2 regions of the Streptomyces sp. NPDC015532 genome follow, and region 1 is predicted to be linked to the other one. Evidence: riboswitches for the same ligand, from Rfam matches in the RefSeq annotation. Region 1 holds a riboswitch; the other holds the start of a gene.
What was found. A riboswitch is a leader RNA that binds a small molecule or an ion and turns the genes downstream of it on or off. The one in region 1 is predicted to bind glycine.

Region 1 (14,299 bases):
CCGGCTGATGATTCGACTAGCACTCGCTCACAGGAGCGATGTCCCGTGTCTGATGGGCGAGTCTTCAGTGCCGCCACGATCAGTTGCCAGGCCTCATGGAGAAACTATGCGCAACCGTGATGCTTGTTGGGGGATTCCGTTATCCGAACAGTGGGTAACAGGAGTCGGACGACTGTCAATTACCGTCAAAGAACCCATAGGTGTCTTTTGACTAAGAAGTCCCGCCAAAACGGGACAATTGACACATGCGTCCGCTTCCCCGCAGGTCAGCAGCATGGAGCGCACACCTCGTGAAGGCCGTGTGCAGACTCATGATGCCAGCCGTTCTCGCACGGGCATGCGACAGGTCCGTAATTCGGGACGCTCTCAGTAGCCGCCGCGGGCCGGCGGATAGCCGTAACCGCCCGCTGTCGGCGCCTGCGCGGGAGCGGCGTGCGCCTCGCGGTCGTAGAACGGGCGAGCGTTGGCGCGCAGCCACATCGCCACCGGGTCGAACTCGTCCGACATCGCGACGGTGGAGACGGGCAGCCCGTCCGGGACGGCGCCGATGGACTGCTGCATCATCGCCCGCACCGAGTCGACGGCGGGCGGTGAGGTGTCGTACACGTCAAGGCCGATGGCCAGATACGGCGCCCCGAGGGTCGGTTGGACCCAGGCGCGGCGCAACGACCGTACGGCCGGGGTGAGATGGGCGTTCTGCGTGAGCAGGGCGTAGAACTGCGGAATCTCGATGGCCGGTTCGGACAGCCGCAGCGGGCCCGCGGGCTGCCGCTCCAGGCCCGTGGCGATCCGGCGCAGATCCAGCCACGGGATGCCGAGGCCGCCGTTCGGGGCGTGCGGATTGAGCCAGAGCCCGAAGTGGTCCGGGTACAGGGTGCGGGCGACGTCCAGCCCGTCCACGACCTCGTAACTGCGGTTCCAGCCACTGGCCGAGAGCTCCTGCGCGGAGGTGACACAGGGCGCGTACCCGAAGCCGTCGACCTGCATGTTCCCGTACTGGGCGTCCGGGGAGCCGGCCTGGCCGTGCCAGAGCAGCATCCACACCTGGCCGGACGACGGGGTCGCGAGCGCGCGAAGAAGCGCCTCGTAGGCGTCGTAACGCCCGGGAGTCACCTGGCGCAGCATGTGCTCGACCTGCCCGGCCGCGGCCGTGCCCGACGCGCTCACCTTCAACCGCCCCTTCGCGAACAATTCACGACGAACTCATCCCTTACGCCCGAGGCGCCGGTTACCGACATGCGTCAACACCTCGACCGGGCCATGAAACCAGCTTATGCGGCGATCGCGCTCCGCCGGGGGAAGCAGTCGAGAGCCGGGAACCGCAGCGCGGGGCGGCCGAGGGCCCCGCGCGGCGGGCGTGCGGTCCCGCCCGGCACGCCCGGCGCGGGCGCCGTTCAGTGACCGCGCTGGTAGAAGGGGCGCACCTGGGCCCGCATCCAGTCACCGACCGGGTCCTGCGCCACGTCGAGAAGGACCAGGTTCACCGGAATGTTCACCGGGACGCGGCCGAGGGCGCGGCCCAGGGCGTCCAGGGGCACGGCGCGGGCGTCGCCCTCCCACATCGAGAGCTCGACACCGATGAACATGACCGGCTCGTCGCCCTCGATGCTGGCCAGACAGCGGCGGGCGCTCAGGACGACACCCGTCGCGGCGAACTCCGCCGAGGCCGCGGCGAGGAAGTCCACCGGATCGTCCTGCCAGTCGGGCTCGAAGAGCCGCACCCGGCCGCCGCTGGCCGCCCCGTCCAGTTCGGTGCGCCCGGCCCGGCACAGTTCGGCCACGGCCATCGGCGGCAGCGGCACGCCGACCACGCCGTCCGGGTTCACCGCGATACCGACCTGCGGGGGAAGCCCGCGGGCGAACTCCACGGCGGGCGCGATCGTGTACGACATGTGACCGCCGACGACCTGGCGGAACTGCTCCTCGGAGCTGAAGACGGGGACGTAGATCTGGCCCCCCAGGTCCATCGTGGGCAGATCGAGCGCACCGCTCTGCGGGCCGCCGCCGTTGGGCAGCGGCACCCACACGAAGCTGCGGCCGAGCACCTCGACGATGCGCGCGGCCGCCGAGGGTCCGGGCACGCCGAAGGAGGCGGACAACACCTCCTCCAGCTCGTTGCCCGGCCAACCGCCGTGCGGATGGGGGTGTGCCTGTGCCGGAAAGTCCATCTGTCTACCGCCCGCTTCGAACCACTGTTCCGGCTGGAAAGATTAGGGCCTGTCCGGCGGATCAGGTCGGACGAAGCCGACAGCGCCGTACAGACCGAGGTGAGCCCCGCGTCTCCGGCGTGCTCCGCCGGACAGGCCCTGTGCGCCACCGGGACCGGTCAGCCGAAGTCGATCCTGCGCAGCACGTCGGCCGCGTCCCGGTCGATCAGGACCGCCGAGCCGCACCCCTCGGGCAGGTCTCCCCGCTCGGCGGAGCGCAGCAGCCGGGCGACCGCGCCGCGATGGCGGGCGAAGGCGTAGCGCGAGACGCCCCGGCCGCGCTCGCGCTGGCCGTCCAGCGCGGTGCCGGGTGTGACGTCGAGCAGCAGCAGGTGCAGCGCGCCGCCACGGCGCCGGGCCTCGCGGGCGAGCCAGCGGCGCACCCAGGCCTGCGTGCCGCAGTCGTGCACGACGAGTCCGCCGCCCTCGCGCAGGGCGCGGCGCAGGCCGGCGTAGTGCGCGAGGCGGACGAGGGGGCGGTAGAGCGCGTACGGCAGCAGGCCGGCCATCCGGCCGTCCCAGCGCTCGCGGGTGTCCTGCGAGTCGACACGGGTGCCCCGCACGGCCCGCCGCATCAGCGTCGACTTGCCGCTGCCGGGCAGTCCGGTGACGACGACGAGGTCCCGCGCCCCGAAGCGCAGACCGTGCGGACTGCGGCCGACCCGGTCACGGAGATCCCGTACGACGGCCGCGGGCCGCGGTCCGCGGGCCTCCCGCGCCGGTGCGCCGGGCTGCTCGGGCAGTGCGAGACCCGAGGTCGTCGCGTACGCCCTGGTCCTGTTCACCGTGACCGTCCTCCCCTTGGATGTGCGGTCCCATCCCCGTCGAGTGTAAAGAGAAGGTAATGCCCGGCGCTTCCTGTTTCCGTACGCGGACTGCCACAGCCCCGTCACAGATGGCGGGCTGCCGTGATCCGACAGCGCGTGCGATGATGGCCGCGCCAACTGCATACCGGCCGCTTGAATCCGCGCGGGAGAGTCCTGGGTACGTGTACCCGGGCGCCGAAGGAGCAAGTCCCTCCCTTGAATCTCTCAGGCACCGTTACCGCGCGGGCGAGGCACATCTGAAAAGCGGGCCGCTCCGGCGGCTCCACCCAAGGTGCAAGTCAGGACCACCGATTCGTGTGGTCGTGATGAACCTCTCAGGTTCCGATGACAGATGGGGAGGAACGACCTCGCCGTCATGCCTTGGGAGCCAGACCGATGAGCAGCAACGCACCCCGTCACACCGCGCTCGATGCCCTGCATCGTTCGCTCGGCGCGACCATGACCGACTTCGCGGGCTGGGACATGCCCCTGCGCTACGCCTCGGAGCGTGACGAGCACGTCGCCGTCCGCACGAAGGCAGGTCTCTTCGACCTCTCCCACATGGGCGAGATCACCGTCACCGGACCGCAGGCGGCGGCTCTCCTGAACCACGCGCTGGTCGGCAACATCGCCACCGTCGGCGTCGGCCGCGCCCGCTACACCATGATCTGCCAGGAGGACGGCGGCATCCTGGACGACCTGATCGTCTACCGGCTCGCCGAGCAGGAATACATGGTCGTCGCGAACGCCTCCAACGCCCAGGTGGTGCTGGACGCGCTGAGCGAGCGCGCCGCCGGTTTCGACGCCGTGGTGCGCGACGACCGTGACGCGTACGCGCTGATCGCCGTGCAGGGCCCCGAGTCCCCCGGCATCCTCAAGGCGGTCACCGACGCGGACCTCGACGGCCTGAAGTACTACGCGGGCCTGCCGGGCACGGTGGCCGGCGTTCCGGCCCTGATCGCCCGCACCGGCTACACCGGCGAGGACGGCTTCGAGCTGTTCGTCGCCCCCGCCGACGCCGAGAAGGTGTGGCAGGCGCTCACCGACGCGGGCACCCCGGCCGGTCTCGTCCCCTGCGGTCTGTCCTGCCGCGACACGCTGCGCCTGGAGGCCGGCATGCCGCTGTACGGGCACGAGCTGACCACCGCGCTGACCCCCTTCGACGCGGGCCTCGGCCGGGTCGTGAAGTTCGAGAAGGACGGCGACTTCGTGGGGCGCGCGGCCCTGACCGAAGCCGCCGAGCGGGCCGCCTCCGAGCCGCCGCGTGTGCTCGTCGGACTGATCGCCGAGGGCCGCCGCGTGCCGCGCGCCGGGTTCTCGGTCGTCGCCGGCGGCGAGGTGATCGGCGAGGTCACCTCCGGTGCCCCCTCCCCGACGCTGGGCAAGCCGATCGCCATGGCGTACGTCGACACCGCGCACGCCGCGCCGGGCACGGCCGGTGTGGGCGTGGACATCCGGGGCAGCCACGAACCGTACGAGGTCGTGGCGCTGCCGTTCTACAAGCGCCAGAAGTGACACTGGTCCGCACCGGCCGGACATGAACCGGATCCCCGTCGGGCGCCGGTACCGACGGGCGCCCTTCGCCGGGCCCCGGACGTGACCCTGGGCACATCCGCCCGGTCACCCACGCCTCCCTCCATCAGCACTCCACCGCGTACAGGAGAATTCAGGTCATGAGCAACCCCCAGCAGCTGCGTTTCAGCAAGGAGCACGAGTGGCTGTCCGTCGCCGAGGACGGCGTCGCGACGGTCGGCATCACCGAGTTCGCGGCCAACGCGCTCGGCGATGTCGTCTACGCCCAGCTCCCGGAGGTCGGTGACACGGTGACCGCGGGCGAGTCCTGCGGCGAGCTGGAGTCGACCAAGTCGGTCAGCGACCTGTACTCCCCGGTGAACGGCGAGGTCGTCGAGGCCAACCAGGACGTCGTGGACGACCCTGCGCTGGTGAACTCCGCGCCCTTCGAGGGCGGCTGGCTGTTCAAGGTGCGCGTCGCCGGCGAGCCCGAGGACCTGATGTCCGCCGACGAGTACACCGCCTTCACGGCCGGCTGAGGAGTCCACCGCACATGTCGCTCATGAACACCCCCCTGCACGAGCTCGACCCGGACATCGCCGCCGCCGTCGACGCCGAGCTGCACCGCCAGCAGTCCACGCTGGAGATGATCGCCTCGGAGAACTTCGCTCCGGTCGCGGTCATGGAGGCCCAGGGCTCCGTCCTGACCAACAAGTACGCCGAGGGCTACCCGGGCCGCCGCTACTACGGCGGCTGCGAGCACGTCGACGTGGCCGAGCAGATCGCCATCGACCGGGTCAAGGACCTGTTCGGCGCCGAGTACGCCAACGTGCAGCCCCACTCGGGTGCCTCCGCCAACCAGGCCGCGCTGTTCGCGCTGGCCCAGCCCGGCGACACCATCCTCGGCCTGGACCTGGCGCACGGCGGTCACCTGACCCACGGAATGCGCCTGAACTTCTCGGGCAAGCAGTTCGACGTGGTCGCGTACCACGTGGACGAGGCCGGCCTGGTCGACATGGCCGAGGTCGAGCGGCTCGCCAAGGAGCACCGCCCGAAGGTGATCATCGCGGGCTGGTCGGCGTACCCGCGCCAGCTCGACTTCGCCGAGTTCCGCCGGATCGCGGACGAGGCCGGCGCCTTCCTGTGGGTCGACATGGCCCACTTCGCGGGCCTGGTCGCGGCGGGTCTGCACCCGAACCCGGTGCCGTTCGCGGACGTGGTCACCTCCACCACGCACAAGACGCTCGGCGGTCCCCGCGGCGGGATCATCCTCGCGAAGAAGGCCTTCGCGAAGAAGCTGAACTCCTCGGTCTTCCCGGGCTTCCAGGGCGGCCCCCTGGAGCACGTGATCGCGGCCAAGGCCGTCTCCTTCAAGGTCGCCGCCACCGGCGACTTCAAGGAGCGCCAGCAGCGCACGCTGGACGGCGCGCGCATCCTGGCCGAGCGTCTGGTCCAGGACGACGTGAAGGCCGTCGGCGTGGACGTCCTGTCCGGGGGCACGGACGTGCACCTGGTCCTGGTCGACCTGCGCAACTCCGACCTGGACGGGCAGCAGGCCGAGGACCGCCTCCACGAGGTCGGCATCACGGTCAACCGCAACGCCATCCCGAACGACCCGCGCCCGCCGATGGTCACCTCCGGCCTGCGCATCGGCACGCCCGCCCTCGCCACCCGCGGCTTCACGGCCGAGGACTTCACCGAGGTCGCGGACATCATCGCCGAGACGCTGAAGCCGTCCTACGACACGGAGGCCCTGAAGCTCCGCGTGTCCGCTCTGGCCGACAAGCACCCGTTGTACCCCGGCCTGAAGTAGTTTCGTAGGCTCTTCGCCATATGTTTTCACCCGTACGGTTTCTCTTCGTACGGATATCCGGGGCACCGCGCACACTGGAAGCAGAGCGCGGTGCCCCGTTCCATGCAGTCCCGCACCACCTCCGTCGGACAACGGCGTCCGGCGAAACCAGCAAGGAGTTCCCGTGGCCATATCGGTCTTCGACCTGTTCTCGATCGGCATCGGCCCGTCCAGCTCCCACACGGTGGGTCCGATGCGCGCCGCGCGCATGTTCGCCCGGCGGCTGCGCAACGAAGACCTGCTGGCCCCGGTCACCTCGATACGCGCCGAGCTGTACGGCTCCCTGGGCGCGACCGGCCACGGCCACGGCACCCCCAAGGCGGTGCTGCTCGGCCTGGAGGGCTCCTCGCCCCGGACGGTGGACGTGGAGGGCGCCGACGAGCGGGTCGAGCAGATCAAGACCTCGGGGCGGCTCAACCTGCTCGGCGAGCACGAGATCGGCTTCTCCTTCGACGACGACCTGGTCCTGCACCGCCGCAAGGCCCTGCCGTACCACGCCAACGGCATGACGATCTTCGCGTACGACGCCTCGGGCGAGCTCGTCCTGGAGAAGACGTACTACTCGGTGGGCGGCGGGTTCGTCGTCGACGAGGACGCCGTCGGCGAGGACCGCATCAAGCTCGACGACACGGTCCTGAAGTACCCGTTCCGCACGGGTGACGAGCTGCTGCGGCTCACCAAGGAGACCGGTCTGTCGATCTCCGCCCTGATGCTGGAGAACGAGCGGGCCTGGCGCACCGAGGAGGAGATCCGCGAAGGGCTCATCGGCATCTGGCGCGTGATGCAGGCCTGCGTCTCGCGCGGCATGGCCCGCGAGGGCATCCTGCCGGGCGGCCTCCGGGTCCGCCGCCGCGCCGCCCACTCGGCCCGCCAGCTGCGCGCCGAGGGCGACCCGCTGGCCCACGCGATGGAGTGGATCACCCTCTACGCGATGGCGGTCAACGAGGAGAACGCGGCGGGCGGACGCGTGGTCACCGCCCCCACCAACGGCGCGGCGGGCATCATCCCGGCGGTGCTGCACTACTACATCAACTTCGTGCCGGGCGCCGACGAGGAGGGCGTCGTACGGTTCCTGCTCGCGGCCGGGGCGATCGGCATGCTCTTCAAGGAGAACGCCTCCATCTCGGGCGCCGAGGTCGGCTGCCAGGGCGAGGTCGGCTCGGCGTGCTCCATGGCGGCCGGCGCGCTCGCCGAGGTGCTGGGCGGCAGCCCCGAGCAGGTCGAGAACGCCGCCGAGATCGGCATGGAGCACAACCTCGGCCTGACCTGCGACCCGGTCGGCGGCCTGGTCCAGATCCCCTGCATCGAGCGCAACGGCATGGCCGCCGTGAAGGCCGTCACGGCCGCCAGGATGGCCATGCGCGGCGACGGCTCCCACATGGTCTCCCTCGACAAGGTCATCAAGACCATGAAGGAGACCGGCGCCGACATGAGCGTCAAGTACAAGGAGACGGCCCGGGGCGGGCTGGCGGTCAACATCATCGAGTGCTGAGCAGCCGGCCGGGCGGGGCGTCGTCCCGCCCGCGGTCGGGCACGCCGCGGTTTCCCGGCGGGGGCGCCGGACGGGTGCTGCCAGCGGTCCGGCCGGCCGCCGCTTCTCTGCCGGCGGCGCCGGGCGGGCCTGCCGCCGCCTCGGCGCGGTGGGCGGCGGCCGCGGTCAGTCCGGTCGTGGTGTCTCCGCGACGGGCGCCGGGCCGACCAGGACGTCGCTGTGCGCGGAACGGGCCTTGGCGGTCGGGGGGACGGACTGTGCCCGGGCGCCCGCGGCCCGCGGGTACAGCAGCGCGTGGCGCCTGCGGGCCTCGGCCGCGGCTTCCGCGCGCGGCACCAGGGTGTGTTCGGCCCTGCCGTCCGCCCGCAGGGTCGTGACCAGGCAGAGGCCGCCGAGGCGGCGTGCGGTCCGCAGGTGCGGGGCCGCGCCGCGCGCCCCGGCCGGCACCGCCAGACACACCTCGGTCCCGGTGTCGAACTCCGTGACCGTCAGGCCCTCGGACCGCAGCCGTCCCCCCACCGACCGGCGTTCCCGGCCGGACCGGAAGCACCACACGTCGCTGTCCTTGTGCACGACGACCGCGGCCGCCGCCGGACCCGTCCCGACGGCCGTCCCGCCCTCCGGACCCCCGCTCCAGGGAAAGGGCCGGCACAGCAGCCGCACCCCCGCCCGCTCCGCCCAGTCCACGGCGCCCTCGTGGACGACCTTGGCGCCGTGGCGGGACATCCGGCGCACTCCCTCGTAGCTGATCCGGGAGAGGGTGCGCGCCTCCGGCACCAGGTAGGGGTCGGCGGTGCACACACCGGGCACGTCGGAGAACAGCTCGCAGGTGTCCGCGCCCAGCGTCGCGGCCGTCGCCACCGCGGAGAGATCCGAGCTGTTGCGGCCCAGCATGACGATCCGGCCGGCCGCGTCGACCGCCTGGCCGCCGGGGACCACCGCGACCGGGCAGTCGGCCAGCGCCCTGGACAGCGTCTCGGCACTGGCCGAGACCAGCTCCGCCCGGTCGCCGGGTCCCTCCGCGAGAAGCCCGGTGGCCGCCGCCGGAAGCGGGCACCCGTGCACCCCCTCGGCGTCGAGCGCGGCCGCGAGCAGGGCGACGCTCACCGTCTCCCCGGCGGTCAGGAGCATCGCCGCGGCGCGGGCGGGCGGGTCGGCGGACAGGGCGTCCAGGGTCTGCTGGAGTCTGCCCGTCGTACCCGACATCGCGCTCACCACGACGACCAGCGGGCGCTTCGCCTCGGCACCGCGGCGCACCGCGTACCGGGCCACGCGGCGGTAGCCGTCGAGGTCGGCGAAGGCGGAGCCGCCGAACTTCAGCACCAGCGGCCGGCCGTCGGACGCGGGGCGGACGGTCATCCCAGCCACCCGTTCTTCGCTGCCAGTTCCACGATCTGCAGCGCGTTCAGCGCGGCCCCCACCCACAGGTTGTCGGCGACCACCCAGAACGCCACCGCCCGGTGGTCGTCCGGCTCGACGCGAACGCGGCCGACGTGGACCAGTGCCCGGTCCTCGGGGCGCGCGAAGACCGTACGGGGCATGGGGTACGAGGGGCTGTGCGCGCGGCGGTACACCCGCAGGCCGGGCGTCGCGGCCAGGGCCTCCTCGACGGACACGGCCGTGACCGGCTCGCGCGAGCGAAGGTGCACGGCCTCGGAATGGCAGTCGAAGACCGGCACCCGCACCGCGGTGGCGCTCACCCGCAGATCCGGCAGACCGAGGATCTTGCGTGGCTCGCGGACGAGTTTGCGCTCCTCGTGCGTGAACCCGTCCTCGTCCTGGAGCCCGATCTCGGGCACGAGATTGAAGGGCAGCGGCTGCCCGAACCGCCCGCCGGGGGCGCCCTGCGCACGGGGGTCGTCGAGAACGGCCCTGGACCCCTCCGCCAGTTCCGCGAGGCCGCGCACACCACCGCCGGACGCCGCCTGGTAGGTCGCCACCACGACGCTCTCCAGACCGGCCAGCTCGTGCACCGGGTGCAGCGCGCGCACCAGTTGGATGGTCGAGCAGTTGGGGTTGGCCACGAGGTTGGACGCCGGACGGTCGTCGAGCGCGCCTGGGTTGACCTGGGGCACCACGAGCGGGACGTCCGCCCGCATCCGGAACGCCGAGCTGTTGTCGACGACCAGTACGCCGGCCGACGCCAGCCGCTCCGCCTCCCGGGCGCTCACCTCCGCGCCCGCGGAGAAGACGGCGACGTCCAGGCCCCGGGGGTCGAGCTCGTCGAGGGTGACCATGTCCGCCAGGGGCAGGGACAGTCCCAGTTCACCGCCCAGGTCCCGGCCGACGCTGCGCGCCGATCCCACGGGGACCACCCGTTCCACGGGCACGATCCCGCCGTCGAGCAGGGCCAGGCACTCACGGCCCACCGCTCCGGTGGCACCCACTACCGCGATGCGCAGCATTCCCGTCCTCCTGTCGCCCCGCCCGGGGCTCAGTACGTGGTCGTGTCCGGTAATCGGCCCCGGAAGGTCCGCCGGTACGCGTTGGGAGTGGTGCTGAGGAAGTGCACGAACTGGTAGCGCAGGGCGGCCGCGTTGGCGAATCCCGTACGGGTCGCCACGGCCTCCATCGTCTCGTCGGTGTTCTCCAGCAGCCGCTGGGCGCTCAGCACCCGCTGGGCCAGCAGCCACCGGTAGGGCGTGGTCCCGGTCTCCGCCCGGAAGCGGCGGGCGAACGTGCGCGGCGACATGCAGGCCCGCGCGGAGAGCTGCTCGACGCTGATCTCCTGGTCCAGGTTCCGCTCGGCCCAGGTCAGCACCTCGCGCACCCCGTCCTCCCCGTACTGCGCCACCGGCCGTTCGATGTACTGGGCCTGGCCGCCCTCGCGGTGCGGGGGCACCACCATGCGCCGGGCGATGGCGTTGGCGACATCGCTGCCCTGGAGCTTGCGCACGAGGTGGAGGCAGGCGTCGATCCCCGCGGAGGTGCCGGCCGAGGTGAGGATCGGGTCCTCGTCGACGTACAGCACTCCCGGTTCGACCCGGGCCTTGGGACAGCGCTCGGCGAGCGCCTCGGCGTACCGCCAGTGCGTGGTGCAGCGGCGTCCGTCGAGCAGCCCCGCGGCACCCAGGACGAAGGCGCCGACGCAGACGCTGACCACCCGGGCCCCCCGGGCCACCGCCTGGCGCAGGGCCTCCAGCAGGGCGGGCGGGAACTCCCGGGTGTGGAAGTCGTCGCCCACCGGGATGGCGATGAGGTCGGCCTCCTCCAGCCGGTCGAGGCCGTAGGGCGTGCTGATGGTGAATCCGGGCACCGCCCGGACCGACGGGGATTCCGCGGCGACGAGCGCGAAGTCGTAGGCGGGCAGCCCCTCTTCACGGCGGTCGATCCCGAATACCTCACAGACGACACCCAGTTCGAAGGGATGGACGTTCTCGAGCAGGACCGCGGCTACGTTCTTCAGCATGTTTTCCAATGTGGCAGTAATACATGGTGTTCTGACAGTCCCTCCGCTGTCGCGTGGCCGGATCAGCCCTCATACTCACGGCAGGGACCCGGAAGGCGGTGGGGATTCACACACCCGCACTCATGGGTGAGACACATCGTCGACGGGCTGGCCGATGGACACGATCCCGCTGCGGATACCCATGACGACGGCTTGCGTCCGATCGGACGCGCCGACCTTCAGGAAGACCGCGGACAGATGGTTCTTCACCGTCTTCTCGGATATGCCGAGCGCCTTGGCCACACGCCGATTCGAATTCCCCTGGGAGATGAGCACCAGAATCTGACGCTCGCGGGCCGTCAGCACGGCGAGGGCCTGCCGTGCCGCGAGCGCCTCCCCGGAGGGCGGCGGGGCGGGCAGGGCCGTACGACGGCCGTCGGCCCGCAGGTCCTCGATCAGCTGTTCCTGGGCCACAAGGGCGTCCTGGGCCTCGCCCAGGGCCTTGTGCACCTTGGCGACGCCTTCCGCCAAGGCCGTCACGGGCTGGGCCGGTGCCCCGCAGACCGCGCAGCACTGCCGAGTCCTCAGTTCCTCGACCGACCCGCGCACAACAGGCGACATCAGATGAACTCCCTCCACCGAGGTGAATTGACCGAACCGCTCTTCTCCGTAGGGCCGAGGACGTGCGGAAAACCGGGGCACCGAGTCAGGAAGGAAGCCGCGCGTGGATCGCCACCGTCTTGCACCGCGTGTATTCACGCAGCGCCTCCAGTCCCTTCTCCACTCCGATTCCCGAGCGCCGATAGCCGCCGAACGGCAGCTCGACTCCCCCGGCCGCGCTGTAGTTGTTCACGAACACCTGCCCCACCCGGAGCCGCTGGGCGAGCCAGTGGGCACGGGTCACGTCGGACGTCCACACCCCGGCGGCCAGCCCGTACGTGGTGTGTTCCGCGAGGGCGACCGCCTCCTCCGGCGAGTCGAAGACCGATACGCACAGCACCGGTCCGAATATCTCCTCGTTGAACACCCGGTGTTCCGGGGTGACGTGATCGAGGATGGTGGGCTCCACGTAGAAGCCCCCGGCGTACGTCTCCCCTGCGGGGACACCACCGCCCGTGCGCAGAACGGCGTCACGCCGGCCCTCGGCCAGATGACCGAGCACCCGGGCGCGCTGTTTCGCGGAGATGAGCGGTCCCATGTCGGGATCGGCCGCTCCCGGCCCGATGGTCAGGGCGCGGAACCGTTCGACGAGCGCGTCCACCAGGTCGTCGTGAACGGACCGGTGGACGAGCAGCCGGCTGCCGGCCGAGCAGTTCTGCCCCGCGTGCTCGGTGATCGACTCCACGATCTGCGGCACCGCGCGGGCGGCGTCGAAGTCGGGAAACACGAGGTGCGGGGACTTCCCGCCGAGCTCCAGGGTGACCGGCACGATGGTGCGCGCCGCCGCGGCCATCACGGCCTCGCCGACCTCCCGCGAGCCGGTGAAGGCCAGGCGGTCCAGGCCGGGATGGGCGGCGAGCGCGGCGCCCGCCTCGGGACCGAGGCCCGGCACGACGTTCAGGGCACCGGCGGGGAGTCCCGCCTCCTCGACGATGGCGGCCAGCCGCAGAGAGGTCAGCGGCGCGTCCTCGGCAGGTTTGAGGACACAGCAGTTTCCGGTCACGAGGGCGGGCGCCAGGGTCCTGGCCGCGATCTGGAGCGGGTAGTTCCAGGGGATGATGTGCCCGCACACTCCGTAGGGCTCGCGCAGGGTGAAGGCCGGCCGGTCCGGCTGGTGCTGGATGGTCTCGCCGCCGAGTCCCTCCACGGCGTTGGCGTAGAAGTCGAAGTAGCGGGCGGCGATGTCGGCGTCGGCCAGCGACTGGCGCAGCGGCTTGCCGGTGTCGAGCGTCTCCAGCGCGGCGAGTTCCTCGCGCCTCGCGCGCAGGACCTCGGCGATGCGGTGGCAGACCCGGGAGCGCTCCACCGGCGTGGTGAACCGCCACACCGTCTCGTGGGTGTGCCGGGCCGCCTCCACGGCCGCTTCGACCTCGGCCGGGCCGCAGCGGGCGACGCGCGCGACGATGCCGGCGTCCGAGGGATCGAGGACGTCGATCCACCGGTCCGTGGGAACCTGCTTCCCCGCGATGACGGCCGGGTGTTCCGGTATCGATGCATCACTCACGGGTGCATCCAGCTCCTTGGCGTGGGGGCGCGCTTCTGCGGTGGGTCAGAGGGTCATCGAACCGGCGATGACCCTCTCCAGATCACGTGCGGCGACGTCACGCGGGCAGCACACCAGCAGCCGCTGCTGCTTGAGCGCGCCCTCGACGAGTGCGGGGAGGTCCTTCGCGGAGTAGCCGAACTCCCGCAGCCCGGTGGGTCCTCCGGTGTCCGCCACGATGCTCAGCAGCGTGGCCGGAAGCACGTCCGAACCGTTCGCCTCCGTCACCCCGTTGAGGTTGGCGCCGAGCAACTCGGCCGCGCGCAGATGACGTTCGGGTGAGGTCGGGTAGGTGAACTCGAAGGCCGCGGCCGCGGTGGAGACGACGGCCGCCCCGTGCGGCACCATGGCGTGGTCGACCTCGTAGCCGTCCGGCCGGTAGTCGCGCACCAGCCCCGCCACGGGGTAGGCGCAGGCGTGCGGGATGTGGGTTCCCGCGTTGCCGAATCCCATTCCCGCGAAGCTCGCCGCCCGGCTCATGCCCGTACGGGCCTCCAGGTCGTCGGAGTTGAGCACGGCACGCCGCAGACAGCGGCCGACCAGTTCCAGTGCCTGTTCCGCCCACACGTCGCTGATCGGGTTGGCGCCGATGTACAGCGGCCGGTCCGCGGGCGTGGGGTACGGGGGCCGCCGGTCGTAGGCCCGGGCGGTGTACGACTCGCAGGCGTGCGTCAGGACGTCGTAGCCGGAGGAGGCGGTGACGGCCGGGGGCAGCGTCAGGGTGTTCGACGGGTCGACGAGCGCCAGGGTCGGCATCAGCCGCAGGTCGCTGATACCCGTCTTCACGTTCAGGTCCGTGACGCCGAGGGCGACCATGGCGGTGCACTCGCTGCCGCTGC
Region 2 (14,299 bases), on a different contig from region 1:
CACTCGCATGACAACCCCCTTCCCGGAAGGGCGCTTCGCATCGCTGCCTGGAGGCGGGGCCTGACGCGCCCGAGCCGGGCCCTCGCGACCGAGTGGACTTCCGTCGCTTGAGAGGATCGGCCCCATGACGGACTCACCCATGCAGGTCAACGCGCTCATCGTCGATGCGACGGACCCCGAGCGGCTCGCGGCGTTCTGGTCCGAGGTGCTCGGCAGGCCGGTCGTCGGCCGCATGGGTCCGTATGTCTGGCTTCGGCGGGAGAACGGCCTCGGCCTGGGCTTCCAGCGGACCGGCGCACCCAAGGCGGGCAAGAACCGCATGCACTTCGACGTCACCTCACCCGACCCCGCCGCCCAGCAGGAACGGGTGGAGAAGCTCGGCGGACGCAGACTGGAGCAGTACGACGACGGGGGGTTCCTGGTGATGGCGGACCCTGAGGGCAACGAGTTCTGCGTCATCCCCGAGGGCGCGTTCGAGCTCGACGACGAGGGACGCGCGGACTACCTCGCCTGACCCGCCACGGGCCGTACGCCCCCGCGCCGCATACGAAATCCACGGCCGCGCCCGCGTACGTAACCCCGAGGCCACGCCGCGCACGACACCCGGCGCACGACACCTGGTGGCCACGCCGCGTACGACTCCCGTGGCCCGCGCCCGAGACCGGTACCGCCGGAGACGGAAGCTGCACCCGAGTCACCCGCCCGCGCCGCGAGGGGCCAGATCCCGCGGATTGGCCTTGGCCAGTGGCCGGCGGGCGCCGCTAGCTTCGGAGCATGCGGATTCGTATCGTCGACGCCTTCACCGACCGCCCCTTCTCCGGCAACCCGGCAGGGGTCCTCCTCCTCGGCTCCTTCCCCGACGACGCCTGGCTCCAGAGCGTGGCCATGGAGATCAACCACGCGGAGACGGCGTTCACCCACCGTCTCCCGGAGGGCGGCGAGGCCGACTGGGCGCTGCGCTGGTTCACCCCCACCACCGAGGTCGCCCTGTGCGGACACGCGACCCTCGCGACAGCGCACGTCCTGGCCACCACCGGCGCCCACCAGGGCCCTGTGCGCTTCGCCACGCGCAGCGGTGTCCTCATCGCCACCCCGGAAACCGACGGCTCGATCACCCTCGACTTTCCGACCGCGCCCCTCACCCCGGTCGAGACCCCCGAGGGTGTCGCCGGGGCGCTCGGCGCCGAGCCGCTCCGCACCCTCGACACCGGCCCGAACACCGGTGACCTGCTGGTCGAGGTCGCCGACGAGAAGACGGTCCGCGCTCTCGCCCCGGACCACAAGGCGCTCGCCCGCTACTCCGAGCGCGGCATCATCGCGACCGCCCGCGCCGAAGACCCGTCACGGGGCTACGACTTCGTCTCCCGCTGCTTCTTCCCGAACGTCGGCATCGACGAGGACCCGGTCACCGGCAGCGCCCACACGGCCCTGGCCCCCTTCTGGTCGGACCGCCTCGGCCGCCCCGTCCTCACCGGCCTCCAGGCCTCCCCACGCTCCGGCCTGGTCCGCACCGAAGTCCGCGGCGACCGCACGCTGCTCTCGGGCCACGCGGTCACGGTCATCGAGGGCGACCTGCTCGTCTAGCGAGCCCTCGGGAACCGGTACAACGGCCCCCGGGACCCGTGCGACAGGGCCCGCACGCGCGCGACGGCAGACGGGAAGGGGCGTACGAGATGGTCGTACGCCCCTCCCGGAACCGGATCCGCCGCACCCCGTCGGGAACCGGCTCCGCCGCTCAGTGCTCGTGAGCGCGGCTCAAGCCGTCGGGAGCCAGCCCACCTTCCCCGCGAGCAGCGCGTACCCCACGAAGGCACCGATGTCGAGCAGGGAGTGCGCGACCACGAGCGGCCCGACCCGGCCCCAACGCCGGTACAGGTACACGAAGACCACACCCATCACCATGTTGCCGACGAACCCGCCGATGCCCTGGTAGAGGTGGTACGAGCCGCGCAGCACCGCACTCGCCATCAGCGCCGTCCCCGGTGTCCAGCCCAACTGCCCGAGGCGGCGCAGCAGATACCCGACGACGATGACCTCCTCCAGCACGGCGTTCTGCACGGCCGACAGGATCAGCACGGGGAACTTCCACCAGACGTCCGGCAACGCCTCGGGCACCACCGTGAGGTTGGCGCCGAACGCGCGCGCAGCCAGGTAGAAGGCGATTCCCGAGCTGCCGATCACCGCGGCGACCATGGCACCGCGTCCGAGGTCCGGCCAGGGGCGCGTACGGTCGAAGCCGATCACGCGCATGCCCTGGCCCTCGCGCAGCAGCAGGTGCGCGACGAGCGCGACCGGCACCAGCGCGGACGCGATGCCGAAGAGCTGCCAGGCCAGGTCGAGCCAGGGCCGGCCCGGCGCCGCCGAGGCGTTGAGGGTGGCCGCCTGGTCCTTGAGACCTCCGGGTTTCGTCACCGACCCGACGAAACTGATCAGCGCGGACACTCCGCTCGCACCGAGCGACAGCGCCAGGACGAGCAGCGTCTCGTCCCGGAGAATCCGTCGGGTCAGCCTCTCCCCCGGAAAAGAATCGGCCACCGATCCCGCCTCCACCTGCACTCCCGCCTCCAGTTGGGTATTCCCACCGCATCCCCGTCCTCGCCCCGCTAGGGTCTCGAAAGAAGTTACGAAGATCGTGCGCGACAGGCCGTCGGGGGGCGGGCACCGTACGGGGCAACGTCCCCTTTCGCCTGTTCTGCGGCTGTCTCACGGCTCAGGCTCATCTGGGAGGACCTCACCGTCATGGGACGTCACAGCTTGCCCGACGCTCGACGGGCGGGCTCCGCCGACCCCCGGATCCGCGCACGCCGCCGCAATACGGCCCTGGCGACGGCACTCGTCCTCACCGTCGTCGGAGGCACGGCAGCCGCGGTCCGCGGGGGCCTGTTCTCCTTCGGAGGCTCCTGCGGGGACGATGTCATCCACATCGAGGTGGCCGCCTCGCCGGACATCGCGCCGGCGCTCCGGGCCGTCGCGAAGGACGCCCGCGCGAAGAACGTCGCCTCCGACGGCCGCTGTCTCGACGTCGGCGTGAGCGCGCGCGAGTCCTACCAGGTCGCCGCCGCGCTCGGCGCGGGCAAGAAGTCCGACGTGCAGGTGTGGGTGCCGGACTCCGACGCTTGGGTGGAGCGGGTCGCCGACACCGGCTCCGCCACACAGGTCACCAGCCTGGGCAACGTCGCCTCCTCACCCGTCGGCGTCGCCGTCGTCCCGGCGGCCGCCAAGCGGCTGGGCTGGCCCGCGAAGACGTACACCTGGACCGAGCTGGCCGGGGGGACGACACGGGCCGGGAAGCTCGAACTGGGCGCGGTGGATCCCACCCGCAGCTCGACGGGACTGCTCGCGCTGGCGCGGATCAGCGCGGCCACCTCCGGCGTCAAGGACGGTGACGTACGGGCGGCGGCCATGGCCAAGTCGCTCTCGCGGCACACGTCCGACAGCGACACCGACCTCCTGGACACCCTGCCGCACGACGGCTCGGCCACCGGACGGAAGGGCGCCGGCGGCAATCAGGCGCTGATCCTCTCCGAGCAGGCGGCGTTCGCGCACAACAGCGCGGCGGACGGCGGCCAGGACCTCGACCTCTTCTACCCCGAAGACGGCTCGCCGCTGCTCGACTACCCGTACACGCTGGTCGACGAGCCGCGGCTGAGCACCGACGAGGGCCGTGCGGCCCTGCGGTTCATGACCCTGCTCGGAGAGGCGGCACCCCGGCAGTTCCTGCGGACGTTCGGGTTCCGCACGGACGCGGAGAGCCCGTCGGACACCCTCGTCGCCGAGGCCGGCGGAAGGTCCCCGCAGCCGTACACGCGCATCCTGGCCGACTCCGCGTCGAAAGGCGCGGTCCAGGAGGCCCTCGGCATGTGGACGATCACGGTGGAGAGCGCCCGGATCACCACGATCGTCGACGCCTCCTCCTCCATGGGCGTGACGCTGCCGGGCGACGGCCGCTCCCGTATGGATGTCACCAAGGAATCCCTGCTCCAGGCGCTCGCCACCTTCACCGCCGAGGACGAGATCGGGCTGTGGAAGTTCTCCACGAAGCTCGACGGCGACAAGGACTACCGCGTGCTCGTGCCGACCGGGCGGCTCGGGGAGAGCAAGAAGAAGGGCGGCCAACGTGCGAAGCTGACCGCCGCCTTCAAGTCCCTGAAGCCGGTCCCGCACGGAGAGACCGGCCTGTACGACACCACGCTCGCCGCGTACAAGGCGGCCGTCGCCTCCTACGCGAAGGGCCGGTTCAACGCGCTGGTCGTCCTCACGGACGGGGTCAACCGGGACCCCGGCAGCATCTCCCGGTCCGAGCTCGTCTCCGAGCTCCAGAAGCTGGCCGACCCGGAGCACCCGGTACCGCTGATCGCCATCGCGGTGGGCCCCGACAGCGACCGGCGCGAGGTCGACCAGATCGCCAGGGCGACCGGCGGCTCCGGCCAGCGGGTCAACGAGCCCTCACAGATCCACGCGGCGATGCTCAAGGCGATCACAGCGGCCGGCGCCGGCAACCCCGACTGACCGCCCCCACACGAGCGCCCCGGACCCGACCACGTCAACGCGGGCGGCCGGGGCCGACCGAATCCGCGCGAGCGCCCCGGACCCACCACGACCATGCGGGTGCCCGGACTGACCACATCCACGCGGTCGACCCCGACCGACCGCGATCACCTGGATACGCGCAGCACGCGAACGCCCTTCACCGGCCACGACCGCCCGCCCGCGCGGGCCACCGTCCCGTCGCCCACGCCCACGCCGAGCCGTCGGGGACGGGCCTCGACGACAGACCCCGAAGCCCGATGGCCGGCGCCGGGCCCCGCGCACCGTCGCGCGTCACCCCAGCGGAACCGGCTCCGGCAGTCCCACCGGCCAGGTGTGCACGGGCTCCCCGAGATGCATCAGCTCGCCGTAGCGCCGCGTCGTCGCGGCAAGCGCGGCCTCGCGGCCGAGCCCCTTCTCCAGGGCCCGGTGGAAGGTGGCCGCCTGCCAGGTCGCGCCGTTGACGCGCAGCCTGCACCGGTCCTCGATCACGCCCAGATAGAAGTCCCGGTCGGCGGGCTCGACCCCCCAGGCGTCCAGCCCGGCGGCGGCCAGCGGCAGCAGTTCGTCGCGCACCAGGCTCACCGCGTCCACCTGCGCGGTCCCGCCGTAGCGGCCACGCCGCGGCCACTCCAGGCGCGCGTCGATGCCGTGCCGGCAGGCCTCGTCGAAGTTGGCGGCGGCCGCCTCGAAGGACAGCCGGGTCCACACCGGACGCTGCTCCTCGGCGAGCGCGCGGACCAGACCGTAGTAGAAGGCCGCGTTGGCGAGGACGTCGGTGACGGTCGGTCCCGCGGGCAGCACCCGGTTCTCGACCCGCAGATGCGGGACGCCGTCGGCGATGCCGTACACAGGCCGGTTCCAGCGGTACACCGTGCCGTTGTGCAGCACCAGTTCGGCGAGCCTGGGCACGCCCCCGGCATCGAGGACACCGAGCGGGTCCTCGTCGTCGCAGATGGGCAGCAGCGGCGGGAAGAACCGCAGGTTCTCCTCGAACAGCTCGTACGCCGAAGTGACCCACCGTTCGCCGAACCAGGTGCGGGGCCGGACTCCCTGTGCCTGGAGCTCCGGCGGCCGGGTGTCGGTGGACTGCTGGAAGAGCGGGGGCCTCGACTCCCGCCACAGCTCACGCCCGAACAGGAAGGGAGAGTTGGCGCCGATCGCGACCTGTGGGGCCGCGACCGCCTGCGCCGCGTTCCACACGTCCGCGAACCGGCCCGGCGTGACCTGGAGGTGCAACTGCACGGAGGTGCAGGCGGCTTCGGGGGCGATGGACGCCGACCGGCAGACCAGACGCTCCACCCCGTCGATGTCGAGTTCGAAATCCTCACCGCGCGCGGCCACGATCTGATCGTTGAGCAGCGTGTACCGGTCGACGTCCGACAGGTTGGAGGACACCAGATCGTCCTGCCCGAGCGTCGGCAGAATACCGATCATGACGATTCCGGCGTCGACCTCACTGGCTTTCCGGTGGGCGTAGGCGAGCGAGGTGCGGATCTCCTCGGCGAGCCGGTCGAATACCCGGCCACCCAATCGGTGTGGGGCTATGTTGACTTCCAGGTTGAACATGGCGAGTTCTGTCTGGAAGTCGCGGCTCGCAATCCTTTCGAGTACTTGCCCGTTCATCATTCTGGGCATGCCGTCGGGACCTGCGAGATTCAATTCGATCTCCAGGCCCATCAGGTTCTTCGGGCGGTCGAACCGCTTCTCCTCCAGCAGTCGCTCCAGCCCCGCCAGACACTGTCGGAGCTTGTCGCGATGGCGCTGCCGATCGGACAGGCCGAACGTCCCTGCCACGACCTTCTCCCCCATCGAAGTGTCCCTCCTTGGATGGGCAGGCCGTCATCCGGCCCTGGCGTCCCGGGTCACGGGGGATGATGCCCAGGCAACACGATCCATAACGTCCCGCGCGCGCTCTTCGGCCGCTAGTCTGGACATCGGCCCCGGGCACATTCACGAGGCATGGGGCATTCAGCAAGTTTGCCGCCCGAAACGATCTCGTAAAAAACGCCGACGAGAATCGGCCGACCGCTCGGGCGAAGTATTCCGAGGTCACCGCGATTCGATCGCACAGAACCGGGATGAATCCCGCATTTCACCGACCGGATATCGACTTGTTCTTCGAATTCGGGGCGACTAGACGAAACAACGCCTGAACACGCGTCGTATAAACTCCGCTACCGAGGCAGAGAGTTGGCGCTCGCGGTCCTTGGTCCTGTCGTCACGGTGACGGCGGCAGGCGACACCCTGTCGGCAGATCCAGACCCCTCGCCCTCTGACCCGAGAGCTGACAGCGCCGTCCGCCCCCGCCCTCGCGCCACTGTGCCTGTCGAATGAGAGGCGACCCACATGCCGCTGCACGTACCCCCGGCTCCCGCGCCCGCCCTGCGCACCGTACTCACGGCACTCGGTTCCCCCACCGCTGTCCGCGAAGCCCGCACCCCGTCCCTGCGCCTGGCACAGGGACCTGTCACCCCCGAACTCCCGCTGCCCGTCCACGTCCTGGATCGCATCACTCCCGCGGGCGCCTCCGCCACCCGGCTCGCCGGGTGGCGTTTCCTGATCCGCTCCGGCGACCGTGCGGTGGCCGCGGCCGACACCATGCTGACTCCGGACGGCTGGGCCTTCTCGCGCTTCTTCGAGGGCCCTTACGTCACCGCCACCGAGCTCGCCCTGCGGCAGGCCGAGACCATGCAACAGCCCTACCAAGCACGCCTGTTGTCCGTGCCGGAGCTGTACATGCTCACGCTCTGGCTGCACGGCGACTGCACAGCGGACGGCGCCACCGGCCATCCGGCCGCCACCGACCTCCTGGTCCCGCTCGCACCCGCCCCGCCCGGCATCGCCGCGCACCGGCCCTACCTCGTCACCGAACTGCTGCCGGTCCTCACCCACCGGGTCACCCCGGCACCGCTCCTCAGCTCGCCCGCCTGAGTCTCCGCCGCCTCGCGTCCGTGCCCCGCAGCCGTACCCCACACGGGTAAACCTGCAGCGGGGCACGGCGCTGTCACGAACCCCGAGAGCACCTCGCTCGTTAGGGCCGAAGACCGCTCGTACGAGGGGAAACGCGCTGAACGCCCGACCGGACTAGCCCGATCCGGCCCCCTCGAACCACCCGAAAGGACAGCGCGGTTGGGGTGAACCCTCCGCACGGGTGACGCGTCATAAACCTGTGAGAAGCGGTGCCCCCAAATCCCTGCGGATTGGCGCCCGTGGGGCAACACTGGGGTCAGGTCACACATCAACGGGGGGCGGCCATGAGTACCTCAAGCCGCAAGACAGACACCACAGCCAACACTCACGTCTCGACCCAGCGAAAGATCCCATCCATGTGCCAGCACCAGCCACCGTGTCCGTCAGCCGAATCAGCCGACCGGGAGTCCGCCCGCCTCGCGGCGCACCACCCGGAGCAGGGATGGAGCCTGCTGTGCAACGGCGTTCTGCTCTTCGAGGACACCGGTGAGCTCCTGCCGGACGGCCAGATCATCGCCCCGCACCGCCCGCTGGGCGGCGCGCCGGTGATGACGGCCGCCTGAGGCCGCACGACCCCGGGCGGCCGCGCCAGGCCGCCCAGACACACAAGGGGCCGGCCCGGAGACGCACTCTCCGAACCGGCCCCGACGCATGTCCGAGGATGGTCACTCCTCGTAGGCGTCCACGTGCCGAGCGCTGATCAGTCCTCGTAGGCGTCCAGCGGCGGGCAGGAGCAGACGAGGTTCCGGTCGCCGTACGCCTGGTCGATGCGGCGCACCGGCGGCCAGTACTTGTCGGCGGCCGAGACACCGGCCGGGAAGACGGCCACCTCGCGGCTGTAGGGGTGCTCCCAGTCGCCGCCGAGCGCGGCGGCCGTGTGCGGCGCCCCGCGCAGCGGGTTGTCGTCCACGGACCACTCGCCGCCGCCGACCTTCTCGATCTCCGCGCGGATCGCGATCATCGCGTCGCAGAACCGGTCGATCTCGCCCAGGTCCTCGGACTCGGTCGGTTCGATCATCAGCGTGCCGGCCACCGGGAACGACATCGTCGGCGCGTGGAAGCCGTAGTCGATCAGGCGCTTGGCGATGTCGTCGACGCTCACGCCGGTCGCCTTGGTGAGCGGACGCAGGTCGATGATGCACTCGTGCGCGACCAGGCCACCGGGGCCGGTGTAGAGCACCGGGTAGTGCGGCTCCAGGCGCTTGGCGATGTAGTTGGCGGAGAGCACGGCCACCTGCGTGGCGCGCTTGAGGCCCTCGCCGCCCATCAGCCGGACGTAGGACCAGGAGATGGGCAGGATGCCCGCGGAACCCCAGGGAGCGGCCGAGATCGGGCCGACACCGGTCTCGGGACCGGCCTCGGGCTGGAGCGGGTGGTTCGGCAGGTACGGCGCCAGGTGCGCGCGCACACCGACCGGGCCGACGCCGGGGCCGCCGCCGCCGTGCGGGATGCAGAAGGTCTTGTGCAGGTTCAGGTGCGAGACGTCGCCGCCGAAGTGACCCGGCTTGGCGAGACCCACCAGGGCGTTGAGGTTGGCGCCGTCGACGTAGACCTGGCCGCCGGCCTCGTGCACCTGGGCGCAGATGTCGGCGACGTGCTCCTCGAACACACCGTGCGTCGAGGGGTACGTGATCATCAGGACCGACAGCTCGTCGCGGTACTGCTCGATCTTGGCGCGCAGGTCCGCGACGTCGATCTCGCCGTCGTCCGCGGTCTTCACGACGACGACCTTCATACCGGCCATCACGGCGCTGGCGGCGTTGGTGCCGTGCGCGGAGGACGGGATGAGGCAGACGGTGCGCTGGTCGTCGCCGTTGGCACGGTGGTAGCCGCGGACGGCCAGCAGACCGGCCAGCTCGCCCTGCGAACCGGCGTTGGGCTGGAGCGACACCTTGTCGTAGCCGGTGACCTCGGCGAGCTGGTCCTCCAGCTCGTGGATGAGCGTCAGGTAGCCGCGCGCCTGCTCGGCGGGCACGAAGGGGTGCAGCTGCCCGAACTCGGGCCAGGTGACCGGCTCCATCTCGGTGGTCGCGTTGAGCTTCATGGTGCAGGAGCCCAGCGGGATCATGCCGCGGTCGAGCGCGTAGTCGCGGTCGGAGAGCCTGCGCAGGTAGCGCAGCATCGCCGTCTCGGAGCGGTGCTCGTGGAACACGGGGTGCGTCAGGTACGCGTCGGTCCGCTGCAGCGCGGCCGGCAGGGTGTCCTCGGTGCTCGCGTCCAGCGCCTCGACGTCGCCCTCGGCGCCGAACGCGGTCCACACGGCGGCGAGCTGCTCGCGCGTGGTCGTCTCGTCGCACGAGATCGACACCTGGTCGGCGTCGACGAGGTGGAGGTTGACGCCGTGGTCGCGCGCGGCGGCCACGATCGCGGCGGCGCGGCCCGGGACCCGCACGGTGAGCGTGTCGAAGTACGCGCCGTGCACGACCTCGGCGCCGCCGGCGGTGAGACCCGCGGCCAGGACGGTGGCGTAGCGGTGGGTACGCCGTGCGATGGTCCGCAGGCCCTCGGGGCCGTGGTAGACGGCGTACATGCCGGCCATCACGGCGAGCAGCACCTGAGCGGTACAGATGTTGCTGGTCGCCTTCTCACGGCGGATGTGCTGCTCACGCGTCTGGAGGGCGAGGCGGTACGCCTTGTGCCCGTCGGCGTCCACGGACACACCGACCAGCCGGCCGGGGAGGCTGCGCGCGAACTTCTCGCGCACCGCCATGTAACCGGCGTGCGGGCCCCCGAAGCCCATCGGCACACCGAAGCGCTGCGTCGTACCGACCGCGATGTCCGCGTCGAGCTCGCCGGGCGAGGTCAGCAGGGTCAGGGCGAGCAGATCGGCGGCGACGGTGACGACCGCGCCCAGCTCGTGCGCCTGCTGGATGATCGGCTTGATGTCGCGTACGGCACCGGAGGCGCCCGGGTACTGGATCAGCACGCCGTTGATCTCGCGTCCGGCGAGGTCGGCCGGGATGCCGTCGGCGAGGTCGGCGACGACGATCTCGACACCGGTCGGCTCGGCACGTGTCTCTATGACGGCGATGGTCTGCGGCAGCGCGTCCGCGTCGACCAGGAAGAGGCCCTTCTTGTTCTTGCCCATGCGGCGGGACAGCGCCATGGCCTCGGCGGCGGCGGTGCCCTCGTCGAGGAGGGAGGCGCCGGAGGTCGGCAGACCGGTCAGCTCGGCGACGACGGTCTGGAAGTTCAGCAGCGCCTCGAGGCGGCCCTGCGAGATCTCCGGCTGGTACGGCGTGTACGCGGTGTACCAGGCCGGGTTCTCCATGACGTTGCGCAGGATCACCGGCGGCGTGAACGTGCCGTAGTAACCGAGGCCGATCATCGAACCGAGCACCTGGTTGCGGTCCGCGAGGGAGCGGAGCTCGGCCAGGACCTCGGCCTCGGTGCGCGCGGCCGGCAGCTTCAGGGCCTCGACGTTCTTGATCACGTCCGGCACCGCGGCGGCCGTCAGCTCGTCGAGCGAGCCGTATCCGACCTGCGCGAGCATCTTGGCCCGGGCTTCGGAGTCGGGGCCGATGTGGCGCTGCTCGAAGGGGATTCCCTGTTCGAGCTCGGAGAGCGGAATGCGAGGGGCGGTCATGGCGGAGGCCTCCTGGTCTGACGCGACCTTCGAGGGGCACCCCGGCACGGGCACCCCGACGGCCTCCCCCTCTGTCATCTCAACCTGAGAGTTTCACCGGATGGTCCCGTGGACGACCCGGCTTTCACCGTCGGTGAGAGCGGATGCCATAAGCACTCGCTCTGCTTTCCAGAGTGACCTCGTCCGTGCGGTACGTGAGCCTGAGAGATTCCGGGGAGGAGTTGCTCCTTCGGCGCCTCCGCGAAATCCGGAGGACTCTCCCGCACGGGATCAGCAGCCGCTTGCCAGCCTACCAGCGAGGACAAGACGGCAGCCTTCGAGTGGCCACCTTCACAAATGTGCTCTTTCGTAGTACCTACGGATGAGTTTGCGACCAATGGAGGGACCGTGCAGACCGACATCGATCCGCGCAACCTGATCGGCCGCAAGGCGTTCGACAGCAACGGCACCAAGATCGGCACGATCGACGAGGTCTACCTCGACGACGCGACCGGTGTCCCGGAATGGGCGGCCATACGCACCGGGCTGTTCAGCAGGGACGCCTTCGTGCCCCTGGAGCCCAGCGAGATCGTCGAGGGGACCCTGCGCATCCCGTTCGAGCGGGCCCTGATCAAGGACGCCCCCGACTTCGGCGTCGGGCGCCACCTCTCCCCGGAACAGGAGCTCCAGCTCTACCACCACTACGGCCTCGACGTGGCGTCCCCTCCGCCCCCGGACCGGGACTTCGGCCGGCTCGCGGGCTCGGAGGACACCTGATCCCCAGGGCCTGAGCCGTGCGTCCCGACCGCTGACACCGACGGCCCGGCGCCGGCCGGCTGCCCGCCGGCGTCCTCGGGTCTTCGCTCCACCAGGGGCAGCGGGTCGGCCGGCTCCAGCTGCGGATCGTCCGTCCGGAAGGTCCGCACCCGGCCGGGCCCGGAGTACGGCGTCTCGAAGCGCACCGTGACCCGCCCCAGCCCGCTCCCCTGCACCCAGCCGTGCCCGAACTCGCCATGCCGCACGTCGTGCCCGGAAGGCCACCGCCGCTCCGCCGGGGCCGTCTCCCCGTCCGAGGCGGCCGCCTCGGACGGTTCGTCCGCGGCATGCTCCTCGGCCGCCGGCTCCCCAGCGGCCGCGGCCTGCGCCTGAGCGAACAGGTCCTCCTGCGTGTAGTCCGCGAGCCCGGTGACGCCGACCCCCAGCAGACGGACGCCACCGGTCGTGTCCACGCCCTCCAGGAGCCGGGCGGCGGCCTCCCGGACGACTCCGGGGTCGTCCGTGGGCCCCCGCAGCGTCTCGGACCGGGTCAGCGTCGAGAAGTCGTACCGGCGCACCTTCAGCACGATGGTCCGGCCCGACAGCGCGGCCCGGCGCAGCCGCCGCACACACCGGTCCGCGAGCCGCTGCACCTCCAGCTCCACCCTGACCCGCTCGTGGATGTCCACGTCGTACGTGTCCTCGACCGAGACCGACTTGGTCTCCCGCTCGGCCACCACGGGCCGCTCGTCGTGGGCCAGCGCCATCGCGAACAGGGCGTGCCCGTGGGCCTTGCCCAGCAGCCGTACGAGCTCGTCCTCGCCCGCCTCGGCGAGCTCCTCGACGGTGGTGATGCCCGCCCGGCGCAGATGGTCGCCGGTCGCCGGCCCCACGCCCGGCAGCGTCCGCACCGGCAGCGGTCCCAGCAGCGCGCGCTCGGTGCCCGGCTCGATCAGGACGAGACCGTCCGGCTTGGCCTGCTCCGAGGCGATCTTCGCCAGCATCTTGGAGGCGGCGAGCCCCACCGACCCCGTGAGCCCCGTGACGGCCCGGATGTCCGCGCGCAGCTTGGCCCCGGTCAGCCGCGCCGACGCCTCGTCCCACGCCGTCCCGCCCGCCTCCAGGTCCACGAACGCCTCGTCCAGGCTCAGCGGCTCCACCAGCGGCGACAGGGCCCGCAGCAGCCCCATCACCTGCTCGCTGACCTCTCGGTACAGCCCGAAGCGCGGCACGAGATAGGCGGCGTTCGGCGCGCGCCTGCGGGCCTGGGCCATGGGCATCGCGGAGTTCACCCCGAAGACGCGCGCCTCGTACGAGGCGGTGGCGACGACGCCACGGGGCCCGAGCCCGCCCACCACGACGGCCTTCCCGCGCAGGCTCGGCTTGGACGCCTGCTCCGCCGAGGCGAAGAAGGCATCCATGTCGAGATGCAGGATCGTGGGCGTGGTTCTCACATCTCCGATGCTGCCCTACGCCACTGACAATGCCCCGGCACTCCGGGGCATCGCGTCATCGGAGCGGCTCACACCGCGCGGTTGCGTCTGCGCGCCAGTTCGTCGGCGGGATGGTGCGCGAGAAGTGTCTCGCCGGTGTCCACGCGCTCTCCGTGCAACTGGGACAGGGCGCCCTCGACGTCCCGCCACACCACTCCCACGGCGATACCGAAGATGCCCTGGCCGCCCTGGAGCAGGGCGTGGACCTCGTCCGGGGAGGTGCACTCGTAGACCGTCGCGCCATCGCTCATGAGCGTCATGCGCTCCAGGTCCTGGAAGCCGCGCTCCCTCAGGTGCTGGACCGTGGTGCGGATGTTCTGCAACGACACCCCCGTGTCGAGGAACCGCTTGACGATCTTCAGCACCACCACGTCCCGGAAACTGTAGAGACGCTGCGTCCCCGACCCGTAGGCGGGACGCACGCTGGGCTCGACCAGTCCGGTCCGCGCCCAGTAGTCGAGCTGCCGGTAGGTGATGCCCGCGGCGGCACACGCCGTGGGCCCCCGGTAACCGACCTCCTCGGGAACAGTCCCTCCCTCATCGGGCACTGCCGCCGGCCGCACCGGAAGGTGGTCGGCCGCACTGCCATGCTGGGGGCGCCCCCCGCTCGAGCCGAGCCGAGAGCTTGGGGGAGGGTACGGGCCGCTCTCTCCCGGACCGTGTCCGGGAGCACCCCCAGCCGTACCGTCGCCGCTGCTTCTCACGCCGACCTCCGTCCTTGACCTGCCTTCTCGACGGTAGGCAGTCACCAGGGGCGCGTCAACGATCGCCACACTCGGCACGCCGAGTGATAATCACCCTAAGAGTGGTTTCCCGTGCCCTACCGCGGGGAAAGGCTAGCCGAATGCTCTCGGCACGGGCCGCGGCACACCACACGCGCCGCGGGCAAATGCCACCCGGAGAGGCCGTCCGCCCGGCCGGCTCACTGACTGTTGGTGCCGAAGTCCTCGGGCGAGATCTGGTCGAGGAACTCGCGGAACTTCTC

Region 2: it holds a riboswitch for glycine, as region 1 does, so the genes downstream of both, gcvP (aminomethyl-transferring glycine dehydrogenase) here and gcvT (glycine cleavage system aminomethyltransferase GcvT) in region 1, are expected to answer to the same signal.

The regions. Positions count from the first base shown of each region.
Region 1 is NZ_JBIBSY010000007.1:53,011-67,309, reverse strand. It holds gene ACF07B_RS22250 (enhanced serine sensitivity protein SseB C-terminal domain-containing protein) at 367-1,167, opposite strand; gene ACF07B_RS22245 (enhanced serine sensitivity protein SseB) at 1,395-2,168, opposite strand; gene ACF07B_RS22240 (AAA family ATPase) at 2,327-2,992, opposite strand; glycine riboswitch at 3,168-3,264, shown strand; gene gcvT (glycine cleavage system aminomethyltransferase GcvT) at 3,410-4,528, shown strand; gene gcvH (glycine cleavage system protein GcvH) at 4,687-5,064, shown strand; gene glyA (serine hydroxymethyltransferase) at 5,079-6,338, shown strand; gene ACF07B_RS22220 (L-serine ammonia-lyase) at 6,502-7,869, shown strand; gene ACF07B_RS22215 (hypothetical protein) at 8,035-9,228, opposite strand; gene ACF07B_RS22210 (aspartate-semialdehyde dehydrogenase) at 9,225-10,274, opposite strand; gene ACF07B_RS22205 (helix-turn-helix domain-containing protein) at 10,304-11,278, opposite strand; gene ACF07B_RS22200 (response regulator transcription factor) at 11,399-11,878, opposite strand; gene ACF07B_RS22195 (aldehyde dehydrogenase family protein) at 11,964-13,421, opposite strand; gene ACF07B_RS22190 (hydroxyacid-oxoacid transhydrogenase) at 13,467-14,299, opposite strand, start outside.
Region 2 is NZ_JBIBSY010000010.1:8,219-22,517, reverse strand. It holds gene ACF07B_RS26720 (VOC family protein) at 125-514, shown strand; gene ACF07B_RS26715 (PhzF family phenazine biosynthesis protein) at 775-1,584, shown strand; gene ACF07B_RS26710 (type II CAAX endopeptidase family protein) at 1,756-2,556, opposite strand; gene ACF07B_RS26705 (substrate-binding domain-containing protein) at 2,740-4,509, shown strand; gene ACF07B_RS26700 (glutamate--cysteine ligase) at 4,822-6,339, opposite strand; gene ACF07B_RS26695 (hypothetical protein) at 6,877-7,461, shown strand; gene ACF07B_RS26690 (DUF5999 family protein) at 7,857-8,063, shown strand; gene gcvP (aminomethyl-transferring glycine dehydrogenase) at 8,201-11,086, opposite strand; glycine riboswitch at 11,265-11,359, opposite strand; gene ACF07B_RS26680 (PRC-barrel domain-containing protein) at 11,474-11,842, shown strand; gene ACF07B_RS26675 (DNA polymerase IV) at 11,767-13,275, opposite strand; gene ACF07B_RS26670 (MerR family transcriptional regulator) at 13,344-14,018, opposite strand; gene ACF07B_RS26665 (bifunctional nuclease family protein) at 14,237-14,299, opposite strand, start outside.